Regions from separate parts of the Thermoanaerobacterium thermosaccharolyticum DSM 571 genome, predicted to be linked through region 2. Evidence: riboswitches for the same ligand, from Rfam matches in the RefSeq annotation. Region 2 holds a riboswitch; each other region holds the start of a gene.
What was found. Region 2 has a riboswitch for S-adenosylmethionine ahead of metK (methionine adenosyltransferase). Riboswitches for the same ligand answer to the same signal wherever they lie in the genome.

Region 1 (7,404 bases), 1.3 Mb from region 2:
CCAACGGTGATCTCTCTAGTACCTCTACAACATCTGCCTCAATTTCTTCACCTTTTATTTTTTTTATCTTCACCTTTGCCTTTTGCCCTTTAATAGCTCCTCTTACCTTAATAATATTGCCACTTAAATGTGTTAATCCATGTCCATTTAAGTCCATATCATCTATATTAACAATTATTTCTTCGTTTTTCTTCATGTCACATTTCCCCTAAACTTTGATATACATTATATATACCATACATGTGTAAATACGTCAAAATAATTCATTATAAATATATTATCACACATATATATAATCTGAATATTATATATTAAAAATACTAAAATGGGGGTTTTATATATGTATGATTATAACGATCTTTATATACAAACATATGATATGAGCCAAAAAGGCTTGGCTGAGGCATATATACCGATGCAAAAGTATGTATCATCGTATCCGCCTGAACAAGGTTTAAGGAGAGGAACAATTTTCCCTGAATTAGATAAGCCATACATTGAGGAAAAAGCGAGGGGGTACTAATAAATGGATGCAAATCAAGTAGCTCTTATCAAAAAAATAATGGAGTTAGATTTTGCGTGTATAGACTTAAATCTTTACCTTGACACACATCCTGAAGATCAAAAAGCATTAAAAGATTACAACTACTATAGCCAACAGTCAAAATCATTAAAAGTACAATATGAGCAACTTTATGGTCCATTGATGTCTTTCGGTGAAACACCTTCACAGTGTAACAGATTTAGGTGGGTAGATGACCCATGGCCATGGGAAATTCAGTATTAAAGAGGTGATACTATGTGGGTGTATGAAAAAAAATTAGAATATCCTGCCAATGTATGTAAGCCAGACATCAAGATGGCTAAATTTTTAATAGCACAGTATGGAGGACCGGATGGTGAATTAGCTGCAGCGTTGAGATACCAGACTCAAAGATACACAATGCCTACAGGCCAAGCAAAGGGAACATTGACAGATATATCCACAGAAGAATTTGCGCATCTTGAAATAATTGCCACAATGGTATTTAAGCTTTTAAAAGGTGTACCAGCAGAAGAGCTTAGAAGAGAAGGGCTTGGTGAGCAGTACACCGAACACGACAGGGCAATTTTCTACAACGACGCAACAGGAATGCTTTGGACAGCGGCGTACATTCAAGCAAAGGGTGATGTAATCGCAGATCTTCATGAAGACATGGCAGCCGAGGAAAAAGCAAGGGCAACATATGAACACCTTATAAACCTTACTGATGATCCATGTGTAAAAGATACATTGAGATTTTTAAGAGAAAGAGAAATTGTACACTTCCAGAGATTTGGAGAGACTTTAGATAGGGTAAGAGAACATCTAAGATGCAAAAAAATATATTAAAGTAAAAGCCGGAACCACCGGCTTTTACTCTTTGTTTAATTCGCTAAATACTTTATCGGCTATCCTAACCGCCTCTTGCGCATTTGCACCATAATAATCAGCGCCGATTTTCATTGCATAATCTTTTGTAAGCACAGCACCACCAACCATGATTTTTACATCATGTTCCTTCCTTAATATTTTAATCGTCTTTTCCATATTGTTAAGCGTCGTAGTCATTAAGGCACTAAGCCCTACAAGCGGTGCTTTCGTCCGCTTCAGTTCGTCAACTATAGTAGATGGTTTCACATCTTTCCCAAGATCTATTACCTCGTACCCGTAATTTTCAAGAAGGACTTTGACTATATTTTTACCTATGTCGTGTATGTCGCCTTCTACTGTAGCAAGTATTATTTTGCCTTTAGATCCCATTCCTTTTGGCATCTTTTCTTTTAAAACTTTAAAAGCGCTTTCTACAACTTCAGCGGAGTTTAAAAGCTGCGGTAGAAAATATATTCCCTTATCGTACTTGTCTCCTACATCCTTCAATGCAGGTATTATTGTATTATCTACTATGCTTAATGGTTCTACGCCTTCATTAAGTATTTCCAGCACTAATCTATCTATGTCTGCCTTTTTACCTTCTAGTATGTTTTTATAAAGCATTTGGCTTGCATCTTTTTTTAGTTTTTCTTCAATCGTTGCATCGGATATATTGCTGATTTTATCATCTTTTTTATATGTCTGTATGTATTTTTCACATCTTGCATCCCTAGATGTCAAAACCATTGATGCATTTAATATATCCATCGTAATTTTATCGTTTGGATTTACTATCACTGCATCAAGGCCGTATGATGCTGCCATGGCAAGAAATGCAGTATTTATAAGTTGCCGCTCAGGCAAACCATAAGATATGTTGCTAAGTCCAATAATCGTGCTTACACCAAGTTCACTTTTTACAAGTTTAATTGCCTTTAAAGTTTCAATCGCCGCCGTCTGCTCCGATGACACCGTAAGAGCTATGCAATCAATTATAATATCTTCCTTTGGTATTCCATAGTCAAAGGCTGTTTTTACAATCTTTTCAGCATTTTTAAGCCTTTCCTCCGCATTTCTAGGAAGCCCTTCATCGCTTATTGTAAGTCCTATAACGTTAGTACCATACTTTTTAACAATGGGCAATACTTCTTGTAAGCTTTTTTCTTTTGCGCTTACAGAGTTTATAATCGGCTTTCCTCTTACTATTCTTACTGCATTTTCTATTGCTTTGACATTGCTGCTATCTATCTGCAACGGCAGATTGACAATATTTTGAATCTGCGAGACGACATAAGGCATTAGCTTCTCTTCATCTATTCCCGGCACTCCAATATTTATATCCAACATATCAGCGCCTAAATTTTCCTGTGAGCTCGCTTCATCAAACAGAATATTAAACTTACCCTCTTTTATAGCCGCACTTAGCCTTTTTTTACCTGTCGGATTTATCCTCTCACCTATTATACATATTGGGTTATTTTCACCTATGAAAACAGTTTTTGTATTTGATGAAACTGCTGTCACTTTCCTCATGGTCGATTTATGCTCAACATTATATACATCGTTCTTTAATAATTTAATGAACTCCGGTGTCGTGCCACAGCAGCCACCTACAATAGATGCGCCACACTCTAAAAGTTTTTTTGACTGATGTACAAATTGCTCCGGCGATACATTGTAGAACGTCTTGCCATCCTTTAAATGAGGCATCCCGGCATTTGGCTGCGCTAAAATAGGTATTCGAGCAACTTCCGACATCTTTTTTACTATATCAGCCATCATATCAGGCCCTGTAGAACAATTCACGCCAATAGCGTCAAGCCCCAACCCTTGAAGACTCACAACAGCTGTCACAGGATCTGTCCCCATCAATGTTCTTCCATCTTCTTGAAACGTCATAGTGCATATTACTTTTAAATTCGTATTTTCTTTCACTGCAAGAATAGCCGCCTTAGCTTCTAAAATATCTGACATAGTTTCTATTAGTGCTAAATCTGCACCTGCCTTTTCACCTTCTACAGCGACTTCAGAAAAGGCATTATATGCTTCATCAAATGTAAGTTTGCCGAAAGGCTCCATCAATTCTCCAATAGGTCCCATCGAAAGGGCAACCGCTTTATCTCCTGCAGCCTTCTTTGCTATCTTAACAGCACTTCTTACTATCAACGGTACATCGCCAGAAAGATTATAAGCTTTCAATTTTATCCTATTGGCACCAAAAGTATTTGTTTCAATCACATCAGCGCCAGCATCGATGTACGATTTATGAATTTCATATACGATATCCGGGTGTGTTATGTTATAGTACTCTGGGCACTCACCTGTTTTAAGCCCTTTCATTTGAAGCATCGTTCCCATTGCTCCATCAAACACAATTACACTATTCTTTAAGTTCTTTAAAATATCCAATGATTACATCTCCTTACAGTGATTACAAAACTTCTTTTTTAATATCTGTCTTTATATTTTTTACATTATTGATAATATCGACGACGATGTCCGTCCTCCCAAGCGGCATAATATGAACACCACTTACCAGATTTTTTATCTTATTTATAAACTCTACCGCAATTTTAAGTCCTTCGCCTTTTCCGTTGTTTTTTAATCTTTCAAGGATGTAATCAGGTATTTCAATGCCTGGTACCTTTGCATTTAAATTGACAGCCATTTTATAACTTTTAAGCGGCAGAACACCTACTAAGACAGGTATGCCGAACTTGCTTATTGCATCAAGGAATCTATATAATATTTTTTCATCATAAACCGGTTGTGTCTGTATAAATGATGCCCCATTTTCTATTTTTATCTTTAATTTTTCTATTGATTCTTTGCTTAAATCATTTGGATTTGCTGTAGTACCTATACAAAAGCTTGTCGATGACTCCAGCCTGTTTCCACTGTAGTCAAAACCGTTGTTTAACGATTTTGCAATCTTAATTAACCCTATAGAATCCACATCGTATACACCAGTTGCTTGAGGTACATCTCCACGTTTAGGATCATCACCCGTCAATGCAAGAATATTTCTTACTCCAAGAGCATACGCCCCTAAAAGCTCTGCCTGAAGACCTATAAGATTTCTATCCCTGCAAGTTAGATGGAATATAGTTTCAATATTCAGATGATTTTGTAGAAGATGTGCAAGCGCAATCGGACTCATCCTCATGTTTGCCATAGGACAGTCAGTTATATTTAAAGCATCCACTATTCCATACAATTTTCTTGCTTCTTCAATAGAATTTGAAATATCAGCTCCTTTTGGCGTTGACATCTCAACAGTAACAACAAATTCACGGTTATTGAGCTTTTGACATAAATTTTTTGAATTTAACAATATAACCCCTCCTGATAAAAATAAAAAAATCTCTTCGCCAAAAGAAGAGATAAATGTGCTCCCATCTTTCAGCGATACGCTGCTGGAATTGGCACCGTGATATCCGGTTGCCGAGCTTCATAGGGCCAGTCCCTCCGCTACTCTTGATAAGAGTTTATTATATTAATTTGTTAAATTATATAATACAATCCAGATGCTTAAATGTCAATGAAATATTTGTTGAATCATTAAAATTCCTTGGTGTTTTATGCTGCAATTAATCTTTTATTTTTTTAAAAATGTGAAAAGATATATATGAGGTGATTTTATGAGATACAGAAAAATAGTCGAACCTGTAGTTTCCATCACATCAGGACCTGATGAAATAGAAAACCTAAACAACGCATTAAATTTACTTCCACTTCAAAATTTAATAGATGCAGGCAATACAGTTGTGATTACACCTAATTTTGTCAAAAGCAAACCGCCACAAAGCGGTACAATAGTCGGTCCAAATACATTAAGGGCATTAATCAGGTATATAAAATCGAAAAATCCCGGAAGAATAGTAATTGCCGCCGGTTCTGGCGGTGATCCTACGCCAAAAGTCATGTCAGATAATGGCATTGATAAAGTCATATCAGAAGAGGGCGTCGAGTTTGTGGATTTAAATTATGGACCTTATGTAGAACTGTTGCTTGACGATTGCCTCGTTAAATCTACAAAAGTAAATGACCTTTATGAAAAGATGGATGTTTTGATTTCATTCACTCAAATGAAGATACACGAGGAAGCGACTGTGTCCCTTGGAATAAAAAACATAGCTTTAAGCTGGCCTCCTGCAGAAATACATGGATTTCCGAAAAAAAATCTAGGAATACATGATGACCTCCACAATTTCATAAGAGCAATGGCAGAAAAAATTTCTATAGACCTTACAATATTAAGCGCACAAGAAGCAATGATAGGCACAGGCCCATCTGAAGGAAAGCCTATCAATGCAAACATGATAATAGCAGGAACCGATCCTGTAGCAACTGACACGGTAGGTGCCAGAATGTTTGGATTCATGCCGCAGGGGGTAAACTATTTATTTCAATGCGCCAAAAGAGGTGTAGGAACAGGCGAATTAAAAAATGTCACAATTAAAGGAATACCATTACAACAGGCTGAATTAAATTTTTCAACTTTAGCGTATGGCTATGGCATTGCGCTGGATTCAAATGGAATCAAACAAATGGTACCTGGCAAATCATAAAAATGTTAAGTTGCACAAATAAAGGTTTTAATTATTAAATATATTATGAGATTCCACTGCAAAAGTCTTCTTTATCTATTATTAGATAAAACATTTTTAAATTTAGGCAAATTTTGGAATCGCATAAAACTAGTTAAAAATTAGTTTTGCAGTGGAATCATATGTATTATCTTAATATTGTATTTATATTTTTTTAATGACAGGTTTGTATTCTTTATTTATTACCTTTTTACTATAGTATTTAATGCCTATAAATGATATAGCCGTAAATAACAGTCCCGATATAGCTTCTATCATCTGGGAAAAATTATCTATTCCAAATATATGTGCTACAGCATAACCAGCAAACACACCTACAAAGAAAAATAAAAGCGGTATGCCATACATTATCATAGTAGCCTTTAACATTGAAGTTTCTCTAATTTCTAATAAAACATTATCACCAACTTTTAATTCATCAATTGCATCAACTTCAACCATCATTCTGTTATTGCTTCCCATATCACATGCATGGCATTTCCCGCACATGTCATTTCTTAGTAGCTCAACTTTTGCTTTTCCATCTTTTATATTGGCAACGCATCCTTTTTCAGTCATTAATTAACGCCTCACTCATTTTTTTAACCAGCTTTACAAAATATTTAAACATTTATTTTGTTTACAATCAAGCTTGTCTTAAAAGGATATATGGAATCTGTAGGACATTTTTCAACACACGCCATGCATGATACGCATTTTTCATAATCTATCTTAGCTAAATTATCTATGACATGCACGGCATCATAATTACATGCTCTTTCACACGCTTTGCATCCTATACATCCAACTGTACACACTGGCCTTACATTTTTGCCTTTATCAGTATTAGAGCATATAACCCTTGTCTTAGTGTTTGCATCAACTAACTCTATTATATTTTTAGGACAAGCATCTACACAAATCCCACACCCAGTGCATTTATCCTCATCAACAACAGCGACTCCATCGCCTATTACATGTATAGCGTCAAATGGGCACAATTTTTCACATGTTCCAAGGCCAAGACATCCAAAACGGCACCCTTTTGATCCATCTTGGTACTGCACTGCTGACCTGCAGTCATCGATACCAAAATATTTATATTTTTCTAATGCATTTTTTCTAGTACCATTGCACTTAACAAATGCTACCATCTTTTTATTACTAACATCTGTTTTGACACCAAGAATAGCCCCAACTTTTTTAGCAGCAGATGCTCCTCCCACTTTACATCCGTCTATTGGTGCATTACCTGTTGATACTGCATGTGCGAATCCGTCACAACCTGGATATCCACATGCACCACAATTAGCACCAGGAAGGGCATTTCTTACTTCAACTTCTTTTTGATCAACCTTAACTTCAAATTTTTTAGATGCGTATGCTAAAACTATTCCAAATACTAAACCCATTCCTCCAAGG
Region 2 (7,404 bases):
CAAAGCCTGTAGCCTCAGTCATTCTTTTTGCAGCTCTACCCGTTGGAGCAGCAAGAGCAACTGATTTCCCAAATTTCATAAATAGCCTTATTATGAAATTTATTATCGTGGTTTTTCCTGTGCCAGGTCCTCCCGTTATTACTAGGATTGAATTTTTTACAGACTCTTCAACTGCAAGCCTCTGATTATCTGCAAGCTTAATACCCATATCAGCTTCTATCTTCGATATTTCGTTTTTTATATCGATGTCACCAGGCTTCACATCTGTCAATGTCATATTCATTATCTTATCTGCTGTATTGTTTTCTGCCGTAAAATATGGTATATAATAAACACCGTGAGATCCATCCTCAAATGTTTCAAACATTACCTTGCCGCTCTGAGCCAAAAGCACAAGGGAATCATTCACTTCTTCTTCAGATGCATCAAGGAGTTTAGCCGTTTCCCTTGATAATAAGTCAAGAGGTACATATGTATGTCCATTTGCAGCGTACTGCATTAAAACGTATTTCGTCCCTGATGAAACTCTGTAGCTTGAATGTGCATCAACCCCCATTGCAAAAGCGATTTTATCGGCAGTCCTAAATCCAATTCCAAATATCTCATCAGATAACCTGTACGGGTTTTGCTTTATAAGATTTATTGAATCATCGCCATACTGTTTGTAAATTTTTATGGCATTTGTGGTAGATATACCGTACCCCTGCAAAAACACCATCACATCTCTTAAACCCTTTTGCTTTTCATAAGACTCAGTTATCATCTTGACTCTTTCTTCGCCTATACCCGGTATTTCCATTAACTTCTCAGGATGTGTCTCTATTATATTAAGTGAATCGAGTCCAAATTTTGAAACAATCTTCTTTGCCATAACGGGTCCTATGCCTCTTATAAGCCCCGATGATAGGAATCTCTCCATGCCATACAATGATGAGGGTGCTATCATTTCATACTTTGATACTTTTACCTGTTCCCCATAATCAGGGTGCGTCATCCATTCTCCTTCAATCTTTAAAGTCTCACCGATTCCCACGTACGGCATATAGCCCACAACGGTAATAGAATCTGTTTTAGAATTAAGCTCTAATACAGCATATCCATTCTGCTCGTTTTTAAATATTATCTCCTCAACTGTACCTACTATTTCCACCATTCTTATCCCTACTTTGCCTTATTCTATTAACATTGTATATTATTTTTAGCTATATTTGAAGCACATATCACATTTTTTCAATTTTAAACTTTATCTTAACGATCTCTTCGTATAAAAGTGCTATGTCTGCTTTTGTTGCAGGAAGATTGTACATTGCTCTATTATCATCATAATTTAATGAATCTAAATTAGCAAAAAACGTCTTCATCATAGAAGCATCCCTCATGTGTTTTTCTATTGATGCTTTCTTTTGATAAACTTTTATGTCACATTCACCTACATATACTAAACTAAATGATGCACGTTCTTCTACCTTCTTTATTTTTTCATAACATATATATCCGTAAGCAGTGTCCTTTGCTACCTTAGGGATCCTCACCTTTAATTGTATCAAGGTAAAGTCACGAGCTAATGGGATTGGAAATGAATTTCTTATGCCAAGGCTTTTCGCATACTTTTCTCTTATAGCATTTAAGTCTACAGCATATCTTTTTAACGTCTTATTTAAGCAGCTTTTTACGCTGCACTTTATAAACGATACATTACCATCCAAGTCTATAAGTTCTGTCCCATTTCCGTATTCATCTATATAATAAGGTAAAATAGCAAGGTACACATCTGGCATCTCAACATTTCTCATCTCCATTACTCCTTTGTGCGAACTTATGTTTGTATTTATTATATAAGATAATTTTTCCAAAGTCAATATATGGTTGTCAAGAACTAATCATAATTTTCTGATTTTTTTTTTTTTTTTTTTTTTTTTTTTTTTTTTTTTTTTTTTTTTTTTTTTTTTTTTTTTTTTTTTTTTTTTTTTTTTTTTTTTTTTTTTTTTTTTTTTTTTTTTTTTTTTTGAATTTTATTACATCATATACATTTATTGACTGTTAACAAAATTTATAATATAATAGAAAATGTCGAAAAAAGGAGAAAAAGAATATGAATTATGGTGAAGATAAACTTATATCGCATCTTTTGCTGTCGCTAAAAAACTATAATTACGAGACATACAAACACAGTCTAAGAGTTGCAAAATTATCTTTTAAGATTGCTAATATGATTCATTTGAGCTTAAATGAGCAGCTCTCTATATACAAGGGTGCCTTGCTTCATGACATAGGAAAAACAATGATACCGATTAACATTTTATCAAAACCAGACAAACTTACAAGCACCGAATATGACCTTGTTAAATTGCATTCCAGTTGCGGCGCAAATATGCTGGAAGTGCTGTCTCCACTTATGTATTTAATACCTGCTGTTTTATACCATCATGAAAGACTGGATGGTTCGGGATACCCTTACGGTCTTAAGTTTATCCCGTTAAGTGCTCAAATTATAGCTGTCTGTGATTCTTTTGATGCTATGACAAATAAAAGATCTTATTCATATAAAAAAGTAAAAAGTTTTGATGAAGCGATACAGGATTTAAAGGATTGCAACAATAAATATAATCAGATGTTAGTTTCTGCACTAGAAAAAGTATTAAAAAATAATGAATCGGTTTTTCTAAGAAAAAATAATGAAAATAATGGAATTGCCATCTAATAGATTTTTTAAAATTATGTGTTATAATATTATTAGCGTAGCGTACATATTTTGATGCGGCAATAGATATATAAATGCCGCAAGCCCGGAATTTTTCCGGGCTTAAAATTTATTTATTAAAAGCAAGTTTCTTTAGTATTTCTACTCTATCAGTTCTCTCCCATGTAAGGTCAAGGTCTGTTCTTCCGAAATGTCCGTATGCAGCAACTTGTCTATAGATAGGCCTTCTGAGATCAAGATCTCTTATGATTGCAGCAGGTCTTAAATCAAATACTTTCTTTACAATATCCGATATTTCATCATCAGGAATCTTTCCAGTGCCAAAAGTATCAATATTTACTTCTAACGGTGTAGCAACACCTATTGCATACGCCAGTTGAACTTCGCACCTGTCAGCAAGACCAGCAGCAACGATATTTTTCGCAACATACCTTGCAGCATATGCAGCAGATCTATCAACTTTTGACGGATCTTTGCCAGAAAACGCACCACCGCCATGCCTAGCATATCCGCCGTAAGTATCAACTATTATCTTTCTACCTGTAAGTCCACTGTCGCCTTGTGGTCCACCTACGACAAACCTTCCTGTTGGATTTACGTATATTTTTGTGCCATCATCAATTAGCTCTGGCGGAACAATTGGCTTTATTACATATTCTTTTACGTCATTTTCTATCTTGTCATGGTCAACATCAGGTGAATGCTGTGTTGATACGACTATCGAGTCTACTCTCTTCGGAACATCGTCAATGTACTCTATTGTAACCTGTGTCTTTCCATCAGGCCTTAGATAATCTAATATACCATTTTTTCTGACCTCTGCCAGTCTACGAGCAAGTCTATGGGCAAGCGATATAGGAAGCGGCATAAGCTCAGGAGTCTCTGTGCATGCGTATCCAAACATCATGCCTTGGTCTCCAGCTCCTTGTTCTTCTAGGTCATTATGTGAAATACCTTTCTTTACTTCCAATGCTTTGTCAACTCCAAGCGCTATATCAGGAGACTGTTCATCAATAGATGTAAGAACAGAGCATGTATCTGCATCAAAACCATATTTTGCGCGAGTGTACCCTATCTCCTCTATAACTTTTCTTGCAATTTTAGGTATGTCCACATAGCATTTGGTAGAGATTTCACCCATAACTAAAACCATACCAGTTGTTACAGCCGTCTCACAAGCTATTCTTGCATATGGATCATTTTTAAGTATTTCATCAACTATTGCGTCAGATATTTGGTCACAAATTTTATCTGGATGTCCTTCAGTTACAGATTCTGAAGTAAAATACTTTTTCATTAGTATCCTCCTTTTTTAAATCACATAAAAAAACTTAAACAAAATAAAACCTCTCCAAAAGAAGAGGCATGTACACCCTCATCTTTCAGAAGTAACCTTCTGCGAGAATTAGCACCTTGTCACAAAGACAGGTTGCCGGGCTTCATAGGGCTCCTCCCTCCACCTCTCTTGATAAGAGTTCTCGTTATTTAACTTAAAATATAATAACACAGTATATTTGAGAAGTCAACTTAAAAAAATTTAATCTGCATGTAAAAAAGTGCTTGAGTATTCCCAAGCACTAATAAATTAACTATATACGAATAATGAAGGGGTTCTTTTGCCTTTTAGAATACAACAAACTTATCCCTTGGAGCTCCGCATACAGGACATTTTTCTGGTGCTGTATCAATTACAGTATAGCCACATACTGGACAAATATATACTTTAGAAATCTTTATGTCTTCATTTTTCAATGCTGCAGCTTTTGCATCTGTGTACATCTTAGCATGTATTTTTTCTGCTTCTAACGCATAATTAAAACTTCTATCTGCAGCTTTCTCTTCTTGCAGATCAGCAACTGCCTTATATGCAGGATACATTTCTTCTTCTTCAAACGTTTCACCTGCTATTGCTTTGTCAAGATTTGCTACTGTGTCTTTCACTTCTCCTAATGTCCTATAGTGATTTGTAGCATGAACCAGTTCTGCGTACGATATAGCTCTAAAAAGCTTCGCTATGTTTGGTTTGCCTTCCTTCTCTGCAACATCGGCAAATATTTGGTACCTCATATGTGCCTGGCTTTCACCAGCGTAAGCATCACTTAGATTTTTTTTGGTCATTTCTCTCATTTCAAATCTCCTCCTTAATTTTTTTAATCTAATACTTTATCCCCCGGTTTCCAGCCGACAGGACAAGCATGGCCTGTTTGAAGTGCGTTAAGCACTCTTAGTATTTCATCGACATTTCTGCCGATTACTGGCTCATGTACAACTTCATAATCAATGATTCCATCTGGGTTAATGATAAAAGCTGCTCTTAAAGCAATACCAGCTTCTTCAATCAGTATACCATACTGTTTGGTGACTTCTTTATTGTAATCAGATATAAGAGGATAATCTATCCCGCCAAGGCTTTCTATCCAGGCATTGTGAGAGTATACGCTGTCTGTGTTGATACCTAAAATCTCTGCATTCAGTTTTTCAAATTCTGATTTCCTTCTATTAAACTCTGGTATCTCAGTAGAACATACGGACGAAAAGTCCAGTGGATAAAAGAAAAGTACTACCCATTTTCCCTTATAATCGGATAAAGATATTTGACCTTTAGTGCTGTCTAATTTAAAATCAGGAGCTTTTTTCCCCACCAAAGACATATGTAACACACCTCTTCACATAAGTTATTATTTAACTACTAAAATTTCGTAAACATACAGGGAAAACTATTAATATCGCCTTTCCATTAATAATTATTTTCCCTTCACAAGTACTATTATACATCATTTATTTTTGATGTCAATATGTTTGTTGAAAATATTTATCAATTGTGATAAAAAATATCTTCTTAGAATATTTTATTTGAGATTTGAAAATTGATGATAGCAGGAAAAAATGGCAAAATAAAAAAAGGCCTTATAGCCTAACTTATATGGTGGAGGGAGATGGATTCGAACCATCGAAGGCACAAGCCAACAGATTTACAGTCTGCCCCCTTTAGCCACTTGGGTATCCCTCCATGAAATATTATATTAGCTTTTTGTAAAACCCCAAAATTATTGATTTTAAAGGGTTTTATTTTATATATCAGCAGGATTTTCCTCCACTTTTGCCGAATTATATATTATACCAAATATTCAAAATCAAACCAAAGTGAAAGGAGATCCTGCATGATAAAGCAACTTCATTTTTCTGATTTTATTGATGATTTTCATAAATTTGTTGTTGTTCAAAAACCTCAGTTGCTTGAGCTTCTTGACCAGTATATTAATATTTGTGAGTTAATCCCTGTAAATTGGTATTTTCACTATAATAAAGCTACTGGTCGCCCTCATGATAATTCTCTCGATTCAATTGTTTCAACCTTACTGTTGCAAAAGTTACTTTCTATACCAACTATTGATTTACTTATTACTTTTTTGTCATTTTCAAAAGAACTCCGTGATTTTTGTGGGCTTAATACTGTTCCTGATGCTTCTTTTTACTCAAGGTTCAAACAGGATTACTGTGATGACATTGAAGCCTTCTTTCATAAGTTAGTCGATATTACTGAACCTATTTGTCAGGAAATTGGCCAAGCCCTTGAAAAAGAATTAGGCATCAATCCTGCTGAAGTTTATATTATGGATACTACTGGTATTGAATGCTATGTTAAGGAAAACAACCCCAAATTCTTTAATGCTCTTGTTAAAAAGCTTCAATACTTTAACAAGGACAAGTCAAAAGAAGACATCTATAAAATGGCCTATAATCAAATGCCTAAAACTGCTTCTGTTGACCCTAATATTAAATTGCAATATATCAATGGTACTTTCTGTTATGCCCACAAAACTATAGTTGTGTCTAATGCCCTCGGCATTTTAAGACATATGGACTTTTGCGATTACCAGCCGGATTTTAATGATTATACTGATAGCTCTGAGCCCGCATCCCCTGAAGAAGTTAAACTTACATGGGATGGAAAACTGCTTATACCTGCTATGGAGAATTTTTTTGAGCGTCATCGTAACTTTAATATTTATGCTATGACTGCTGATTCTGGCTTCGATGATGTCCCAAACTATAAATATCTCTTTGAGAATCATGGCATTCTGCCTGTCATTGCTCTTAATCCTAGAAATACCAGAAAAAATTTCGGCAAGCCAGGAATTAATGAAGATGGTATTCCTACATGCCCAAAGGACCCATCTCTTCCAATGAAATGGGATGGCTCTTGTAAAGGTAAAAACCGTTCCTTTAGGAACAAGTTTATTTGCCCTAAAACTGAAAAGTTACCTGGTGGCAAATATGTTTGTTCCTGCGAGGATAAATGTACAACTTCCGATTGTGGCAGAATGTTTTATACATATCCCAAAGATAATTATAGAGTTCATACCCCTATTCCTAGAGATACAGAGCAATGGAATCAAATAGCTGATTTTCGACATATCATTGAGCAGGTTATCTCTAGGCTCAAACTTCCCCTGCAGCTTGGTAATCTCCAGGCTAGAGACCGCAAAACCATCAAGGCAGATTTCTTCATGGCTGGTGCTGCGCATCTTATTACTGTTTTACTAGCATACCGTATGGGAGCTATAGATAAAATTCGTTCTGTTAAGTCTATAGCTGCTTAATTCAACAGCCAGCTAAACTTAAGCATCTACCTCATTTGCATAAATCATTGGGGTCTATTTGTCATGCCTGTTTTTTTCTGTTTTCAATGTTCATCAATA
Region 3 (7,404 bases), 1.3 Mb from region 2:
TTTTTTTATTGACATTTTAGAAGAAGAATGGTATTTTAATTATAACCAAGTATTCATATCGGAATACTATAAATTAGGAGGTGCTATATGAACTATATAGAATATTTTGACAGTATAGCGGGAGAATGGGATGAGATTAGGAAAAAATACTTCGATGATGATATTCGAAACATTGCAATAGAAAGATCTAACATAAAAAATAAAGGCGGTTTAATTGTTGCAGATATTGGTACAGGGTCAGGATTTATGGCTTTGGAATTATCAAAATATGCAAGAGAAGTTGTTGGGATCGACGTTTCAGATGAAATGCTTAAATATGCAAAACAAACTGCTGAGAATGCTGGCATTAATAACATAATTTTTTTAAAAGGAAGTATGGAGCAAATACCAATAATTGATGATTCTATCGATGTAGTTTTTTCAAACATGGTATTACATCATGTAGAAAATCCGTTTAAAGGCATCATGGAAATACACAGGATTTTAAAGCCGGGCGGAATGTTGATCATAACAGATGTTATGAAGCACAGTAGTGAGTGGGCAAGATTCGAAATGTACGACAGATGGCTTGGATTTAATTTAGAAGATATAGAAAAATGGCTTATTCATAGTAACTTTAAAGAAATACTTGTAAAAGAAACAGGACTTTATGCAACTGCAAAGTCATCTAAAGGAGAGATAGCAAAAACAGGAATATTTATAGCAAAAGGAATTAAAGAATAAGGAGGATTTAGGATGAGAAAGGAGACAAAATTAATTCATGGTGGTATATTTGGTGACGAAAAAACAGGTGCAGTATCAACACCTATATACCAAACATCGACGTTTAAACAGGATGCCGTAGGAAAAGATAGGGGTTATGAATATTCAAGAACAGGTAATCCAACACGAGAATCATTAGAAAAGCTTATTAATGATCTAGAGGGTGGAAAGGGTGGTTTTGCCTTTGCATCTGGCATGGCAGCAATATCGACAGTTTTGATGCTTTTTAATGCTGGTGACGAGGTAATAGTTTCAAATAATGTTTATGGAGGAACATTCAGGGTACTTGAGAAAGTTTTTAAAAGGCTTGGCATAGTTTCAAAATTTGTAGACACGTCTTTAAAAGATGATGTTGTAAATAGTATAACAAAAAATACAAAGGCAATATTTTATGAAACACCTACAAATCCTCTTATGACAATTACAAATATCAGAGAAATTTCAAGAATAGCTAAAGAATATAGCATACTTTCGATAGTTGATAATACTTTTATGACACCATATTTCCAAAGACCCATTGAATTAGGTGCAGACATAGTTGTTCATAGTGCAACAAAATACCTTGGAGGCCATAGCGATGTTGTAGCAGGCCTTGTCGTTGTTAATAGTGAAGAATTAGCTCATAAAATTCATTTTCTGCAAAATGCAGTTGGTGGCATTTTAGGACCACAGGATTCTTACCTTGTGATTAGGGGAATAAAAACACTTAGCGTTAGAATGGAAAGACATGAGAAAAATGCCAAAGAAATTGCAAATTGGCTTTTGGAACAACCTGAAGTTGAAAAAGTTTATTATCCTGGTTTACATACACATCCAGGATACGATATTGCAAAAGAGCAGATGGATGGCTTTGGAGGCGTGATTTCATTTGAGTTAAAAAACAAAGATATGGCATTAAAATTATTAAACAATGTAAAACTTATTACACTTGCGGAAAGCCTAGGCGGATATGAAAGCCTAATTTCATATCCAGCAAAAATGACACATGCGTCTATACCAGAGGAACAGAGATTGAAGCTTGGCATAACCGATAAGTTAGTAAGACTATCAGTTGGACTTGAGAATTATCTGGATTTAATTGATGATTTAAAAAATGCAATAAGGAGTTGAAATCATGAAATATGCAGAGGGAATCAGTGATTTAATTGGCAAGACACCACTTCTAAAAATAACTCATTTTGATATACCTCCATATGTAAACATCTTTGCCAAGCTAGAAAACATGAACCCTGGTGGTTCTGTAAAAGATAGAACGTGCTATTACATGATAAAAGATGCTGAAGATAAAGGGTTAATAAAAAAAGGTTCTACTATAATAGAGCCTACTGCTGGGAATACGGGCATTGGCCTTGCACTTGCAGCATTGAATAAAGGTTATAAAGTCATATTTGTTGTACCAACTAAATTTTCAGTAGAAAAACAGATACTAATGAAAGCTTTGGGTGCTGAAATAATAAATACGCCTAAAGAGCTTGGAATGAAAGGAGCGATGGATAAAGCATATGAATTAGCAAAGGAGATTAAGGACTCATATATTCCAAACCAGTTTAAAAATATGGCAAATGTAAAGGCTCATTATGAAACAACAGGACCAGAGATATATGATGCTTTGGATGGAAATGTAGATGTGTTTATTGCTGGAGCAGGTACTGGTGGAACGTTCACAGGTGTAGTTAGGTATTTAAAAGAGAAAAATCCTAAAGTAAAAGGCGTGCTTGCTGATCCTATTGGTTCAATAATTGGTGGAGGAGATTTAGTAAAATGCTATAAAATAGAGGGCATAGGTAATGATTTTATACCTGATACTATGGATGTAAGCTTAATAGATGATGTCGAAAAGGTATCTGATGATGAAGCCTTTTATTATGTTAAGGAACTTGCAAAAAGAGAAGGATTATTTGTAGGATCATCGTCGGGCGCTGCCTTTGCTGCGGCTATAAAACAGGCTAATAAGCAAAAGGAACCAAAAAATATAGTTGTAGTATTTCCTGATAGATCTGATAGGTATTTTAGTGAAAATTTATATAGATTTTAAATTTCAACCTGATAAATGTCCAAGAATACCTATTGACATTATTGATTTAAAGTGTTAATATAATTAACAATATAAAGAAAATATCGAACCTCTTATCAAGAGTGGTGGAGGGACTGGCCCGATGAAACCCGGCAACCGGCATATATTATGCGTCTGGTGCCAAATCCTGCAGGGAAACCTGAGAGATGAGAGGAGCGGCGTAAATTTAGCCCTCTTCTACATCGAAGAGGGCTTTTAATATTCTAAAAAAGCGAAAAGAGGTGAATTATAAGAATAACATTTTAATTTCTTTAAACTAAAATTATGAAGAGGAGAGATTTATATGAGTGAAGAAAGAAAATTAAAATTTGATACATTGCAGGTACATGCGGGGCAAAAGCCGGATCCTACGACAGGTTCAATGGCTGTTCCAATCTATCAGACAACATCATATGTTTTTAAAGATACTGATCAAGCAGCAGCATTATTCAATCTTAAAGAGGCAGGAAACATATATACAAGAATTATGAATCCGACAAATGATGTATTTGAACAGAGAATTGCCGCACTTGAAGGAGGAGTAGGGGCAGTTGCAACAGCATCTGGTGCTGCAGCTATAACATACTCTATATTAAATATAGCAGGTGCAGGTGATGAAATAGTATCTGCAAGTACATTATATGGTGGAACATACAATCTTTTCGCTTTAACATTGCCTAAACTTGGCATTAAAACGACATTTGTAGATCCAGATGATCCTGAAAATTTCAGAAAAGCAATAACAGACAGAACAAAGGCATTGTATATAGAAACAATAGGAAATCCCGGGATAAATATACCTGATTTCGAGGCTATAGCAAAAATAGCGCATGAGAATAAAATACCGCTAATTGTAGACAACACATTTGCAACACCATATCTTTTCCGTCCGTTTGAATACGGGGCAGATATAGTAGTACATTCAGCGACAAAATTTATAGGAGGCCACGGGACATCAATAGGAGGAGTAATAGTAGATTCAGGAAAATTTGATTGGGCAGGAAGCGGAAGATTCACTGAATTTGTAGAGCCAGATCCCAGCTATCACGGAATCAAATATGTTGAATCATTTGGACCGGCCGCATATATTACAAAATTAAGGGTACAGCTTTTAAGAGACACTGGTGCATCTTTAAGCCCCTTCAATGCATTTTTATTTTTACAAGGACTAGAGACTTTGTCATTAAGAGTCCAAAGACATGTGGAAAATGCACAAAAAGTAGCAGAATTCTTAGCAAGCAATCCAAATGTGACGTGGGTAAACTATCCTGGACTTAAAGAAAACAAATACCATGAACTTGCAAAGAAATACCTACCGAAAGGCGCTGGATCAATATTGACATTTGGAATAAAAGGTGGAATAAATGCTGGAATCAAATTCATAAACAGCCTTGAATTATTCTCATTGCTGGCTAATGTTGGTGACGCAAAGTCTTTGGTAATTCATCCAGCAAGCACGACACATTCGCAATTAAACGAAGAAGAATTGTCATTAGCAGGTGTAACCCCTGACCAAATAAGACTTTCAATAGGCATAGAAGACATCGACGACATATTGTATGACCTTGACCAAGCACTTAAAAAAGCAGCAGAATAATTATTATAGAGCTCTCTTCACAATAGAAGAGGGCTTTTGACATTTTTAAAATAATTTACTAGATATTTGTTTAATATAATGTTATGGCAATAATATTTAAATTAATAATAGAAGCACATAAATATGTATATTCCGATTGACTTTTGTGTAATTAAATGATATCATATAAACATAAACCCAGTATGGGTATAATGTATCAAAGGAGGTGTGAAAAATGGCTAAGGATCCAGTGTGTGGAATGGATGTTAAAGAGGATAATGCTGCAGCTAAAACAACATTCAATGGAAAGGAATATTTTTTCTGTTCGAAAAGTTGTAAAGCAGAATTTGAAAAGAATCCAGAAAAATATGTAAAAAATGAAAGTGATGGAGGACATCATGGTGGGCACAGTCATCATGGTTGCTGTTAATTTGGTCTGACGTACATGATCTACTAAAATGCATTATAAATTTCTATTTGATTAATTTTTACTTGGGTTTGAACTATCATTCTCTAATTTATTTAGAGATTTGATATTTTTCAGGCCCTTTTTATTTGGCATGATTTTTGCATTATAAATTTCTAGATGGTACTAAGGTTTTATTATAGTGTATCTTTTTCTTAAGTTAATTTTAGACCTTATATCATTTTTTATTATATCGTGCGTTAGTGATAGATGTGGAATGGAGGTTATAATATATGGATGCTATGGCGGTAATAGCAATAATATCGGTGTAAAACATAAAGACAATCTTTTATAAAATTTTTTAAAGCAGAGAATTAGTGCCTTTTAGCACACTGTTGTAGCAATTGATACAGTAATTTATATATCTTTTTGAAGAATGAGTATGAAAGTTAATATGAGAGGAGATTTTTCATGACAGTACCTTTGTTTAATATTGGCGGTTTCACTATATATCTATTTGGAATAATGATAGCGATAGGTGTTGGCACAGGGTATATTTTGGCATTAAAAGAAGCCAAAAGAAAAGGCCTTGATGTTGACAAAGTTTCAGAATTTCTCGTGTACCTTATAATAGTTGGTATAATAGGGGGAAGGCTTGGATTCGTTTTGACATATCGACCATATTTTTTCCTGACACATCCACTTGAAATACTGAAAATACATGATGGTGGGATGGCTATTCATGGTAGTTTAGTTGCCGGGATTTTATTTAGTATATGGTATGTTAGAAAATATAAATTAAATTTCTGGAAAATTGCAGATTTAGCGTCGCCAGGGCTTGCTATAGGACAAGCAATCGGAAGAATAGGATGCGACATATTTGGGTATGCAATGGCACGTCCATGGCCATGGGGAATAAAAGTAAATGGACAATTATTGCATCCTGTACAAGTTTATGAATTTTTACTTGACTATATTATGTTTTTCGTGCTTTGGAGAAAAAGGGACAAAATAAAATACAATGGACAATTATTTATCATATATGTTATTTTCTTCAATATAAATAGATCTATTGTAGAATTTTTTAGAGTCGGAAATCCTATGATTTTACCACCATTTACAATCGCTCATCTTGCTAGTGCTATATTTATCGCTGCAGCTTTGATAGCGGCACATTATATTAAAAAATACAATACTATTGAGAAAGATGAGATGCCGGTACAAAGTAAAAAAGGTTTTTTAGATATTGCGGTGGTAGTTTTGTTAATGGCAATATCGACGGTTTTCTTTTACTATATCCATTAATTGAATAAAAATTTTATGAAAGGAGTGTTACAGATGAAGTTTTTAACAACTATTTTACCGTTTTTGTTTCTACTGTTGTGCCCATTAATGCATTTATTTATGATGAAAGGTATGCATAGTCATAATCACAGCCATGAACAAGATAAAGGCAATAGGCAAATCGAAAAACCTGAGGATGACGCAACAGAATAGGTATTGTAACATACCTGGTGAAATTCATACCAGGTATGTCGATTATATATAGATTTCTTAGGGGGATATTGATGAAACGTAAGATGACTATTTTTCTAATTATCATTTTTATTTTTGCATCTGTTTTTAATTATGGATATTCATCTAATTTAACTGACAATAAAAAGAGACTTGAAGACTTAAGCATTCAAAAACAACAAACTCAAAAAAAATTGAGTGAAAATTATCAAAAACAGCAATCTGTAAAAAAAGAACTATTAGACATCGACAAACAGCTATCAGAAACTCAAAAAGAATTGATTGAAAATCAGAGGAAATTATACTCAATTGAGCAAAAAATAAGTGAGACACAGAAAGAACTAGATATAGCTCAAAAAAGATATGACTCTCGTAAGAGTTTGTATAAAGAGAGGATAAGAGCAATATATATGAGTGGTGATGCAGGATATATTGAAGTTTTATTGGGTTCAAAAAATTTTATCGATTTTATATCACGACTTGATAATATAAAAAAATTAATGGCTTTTGATATAAGAATTTTAAATGAAATAAAAAACACTAAAAATTTAATAGCGAAAAAAGAAGAAGTCTTAAAAGAAGAAAAAAATAATTTGCAATATGTTACAGCTCAAGTGGAAGAGAGAAAGAAAAGGATACAAGTTGCCATGGTATCAAGAAGTGGTGTCTTGAGAGACCTAGAAAGACAACAAAAAAAATATGAGGAAGATCTTGAAGATCTAGAAACTGCATCAAAGCAGGTAATGGATATCATAAGAGCTCAAATTGGTTCGACAAACACGAATAATAGCAATGTAAAATATGCCAATGGAAAGTTGGTATGGCCTGTACCAGGATATTACAGTATAAGTTCACCATTTGGATATAGAATACATCCTGTTTACAAGACAAAGAAGTTACATACAGGTATAGATATACCTGCACCATATGGAACAATTGGTGTTGCAGCTGGTGATGGGACAGTCATATATACCGGATGGATATCAGGCTATGGAAATTCTGTGATAATCGATCACGGTGGAGGTATATCTACATTGTATGCACATAATTCCTCTATATTAGTTTCAAAAGGTAAAAGTGTAAAAAAAGGCG

Region 1: another riboswitch for S-adenosylmethionine. It lies ahead of TTHE_RS04230 (methylenetetrahydrofolate reductase); the one in region 2 lies ahead of metK (methionine adenosyltransferase).
Region 3: another riboswitch for S-adenosylmethionine. It lies ahead of TTHE_RS03640 (homocysteine synthase); the one in region 2 lies ahead of metK (methionine adenosyltransferase).

What each region holds. Positions count from the first base shown of each region.
Region 1 is NC_014410.1:863,723-871,126, reverse strand. Features, by position in the region: gene rlmD (23S rRNA (uracil(1939)-C(5))-methyltransferase RlmD) at 1-196, opposite strand, end outside; gene TTHE_RS04250 (spore coat associated protein CotJA) at 341-523, shown strand; gene TTHE_RS04245 (spore coat protein CotJB) at 527-787, shown strand; gene TTHE_RS04240 (manganese catalase family protein) at 800-1,372, shown strand; gene TTHE_RS04235 (homocysteine S-methyltransferase family protein) at 1,397-3,802, opposite strand; gene TTHE_RS04230 (methylenetetrahydrofolate reductase) at 3,825-4,727, opposite strand; SAM riboswitch class I at 4,786-4,880, opposite strand; gene TTHE_RS04225 (DUF362 domain-containing protein) at 5,035-5,964, shown strand; gene TTHE_RS04220 (SoxR reducing system RseC family protein) at 6,148-6,561, opposite strand; gene TTHE_RS04215 (RnfABCDGE type electron transport complex subunit B) at 6,606-7,404, opposite strand, start outside.
Region 2 is NC_014410.1:2,196,425-2,203,828, forward strand. Features, by position in the region: gene recD2 (SF1B family DNA helicase RecD2) at 1-1,153, opposite strand, end outside; gene TTHE_RS10975 (hypothetical protein) at 1,221-1,793, opposite strand; gene TTHE_RS10980 (HD-GYP domain-containing protein) at 2,093-2,701, shown strand; gene metK (methionine adenosyltransferase) at 2,811-3,998, opposite strand; SAM riboswitch class I at 4,074-4,176, opposite strand; gene TTHE_RS10990 (rubrerythrin family protein) at 4,325-4,828, opposite strand; gene TTHE_RS10995 (peroxiredoxin) at 4,852-5,352, opposite strand; tRNA gene TTHE_RS11000 (tRNA-Tyr) at 5,626-5,711, opposite strand; gene TTHE_RS11005 (transposase) at 5,863-7,305, shown strand.
Region 3 is NC_014410.1:742,052-749,455, forward strand. Features, by position in the region: gene TTHE_RS03625 (class I SAM-dependent methyltransferase) at 88-723, shown strand; gene TTHE_RS03630 (bifunctional cystathionine gamma-lyase/homocysteine desulfhydrase) at 736-1,872, shown strand; gene cysK (cysteine synthase A) at 1,877-2,797, shown strand; SAM riboswitch class I at 2,887-2,989, shown strand; gene TTHE_RS03640 (homocysteine synthase) at 3,120-4,412, shown strand; gene TTHE_RS03645 (YHS domain-containing protein) at 4,627-4,821, shown strand; gene lgt (prolipoprotein diacylglyceryl transferase) at 5,269-6,102, shown strand; gene TTHE_RS13905 (DUF2933 domain-containing protein) at 6,136-6,294, shown strand; gene TTHE_RS03655 (murein hydrolase activator EnvC family protein) at 6,366-7,404, shown strand, end outside.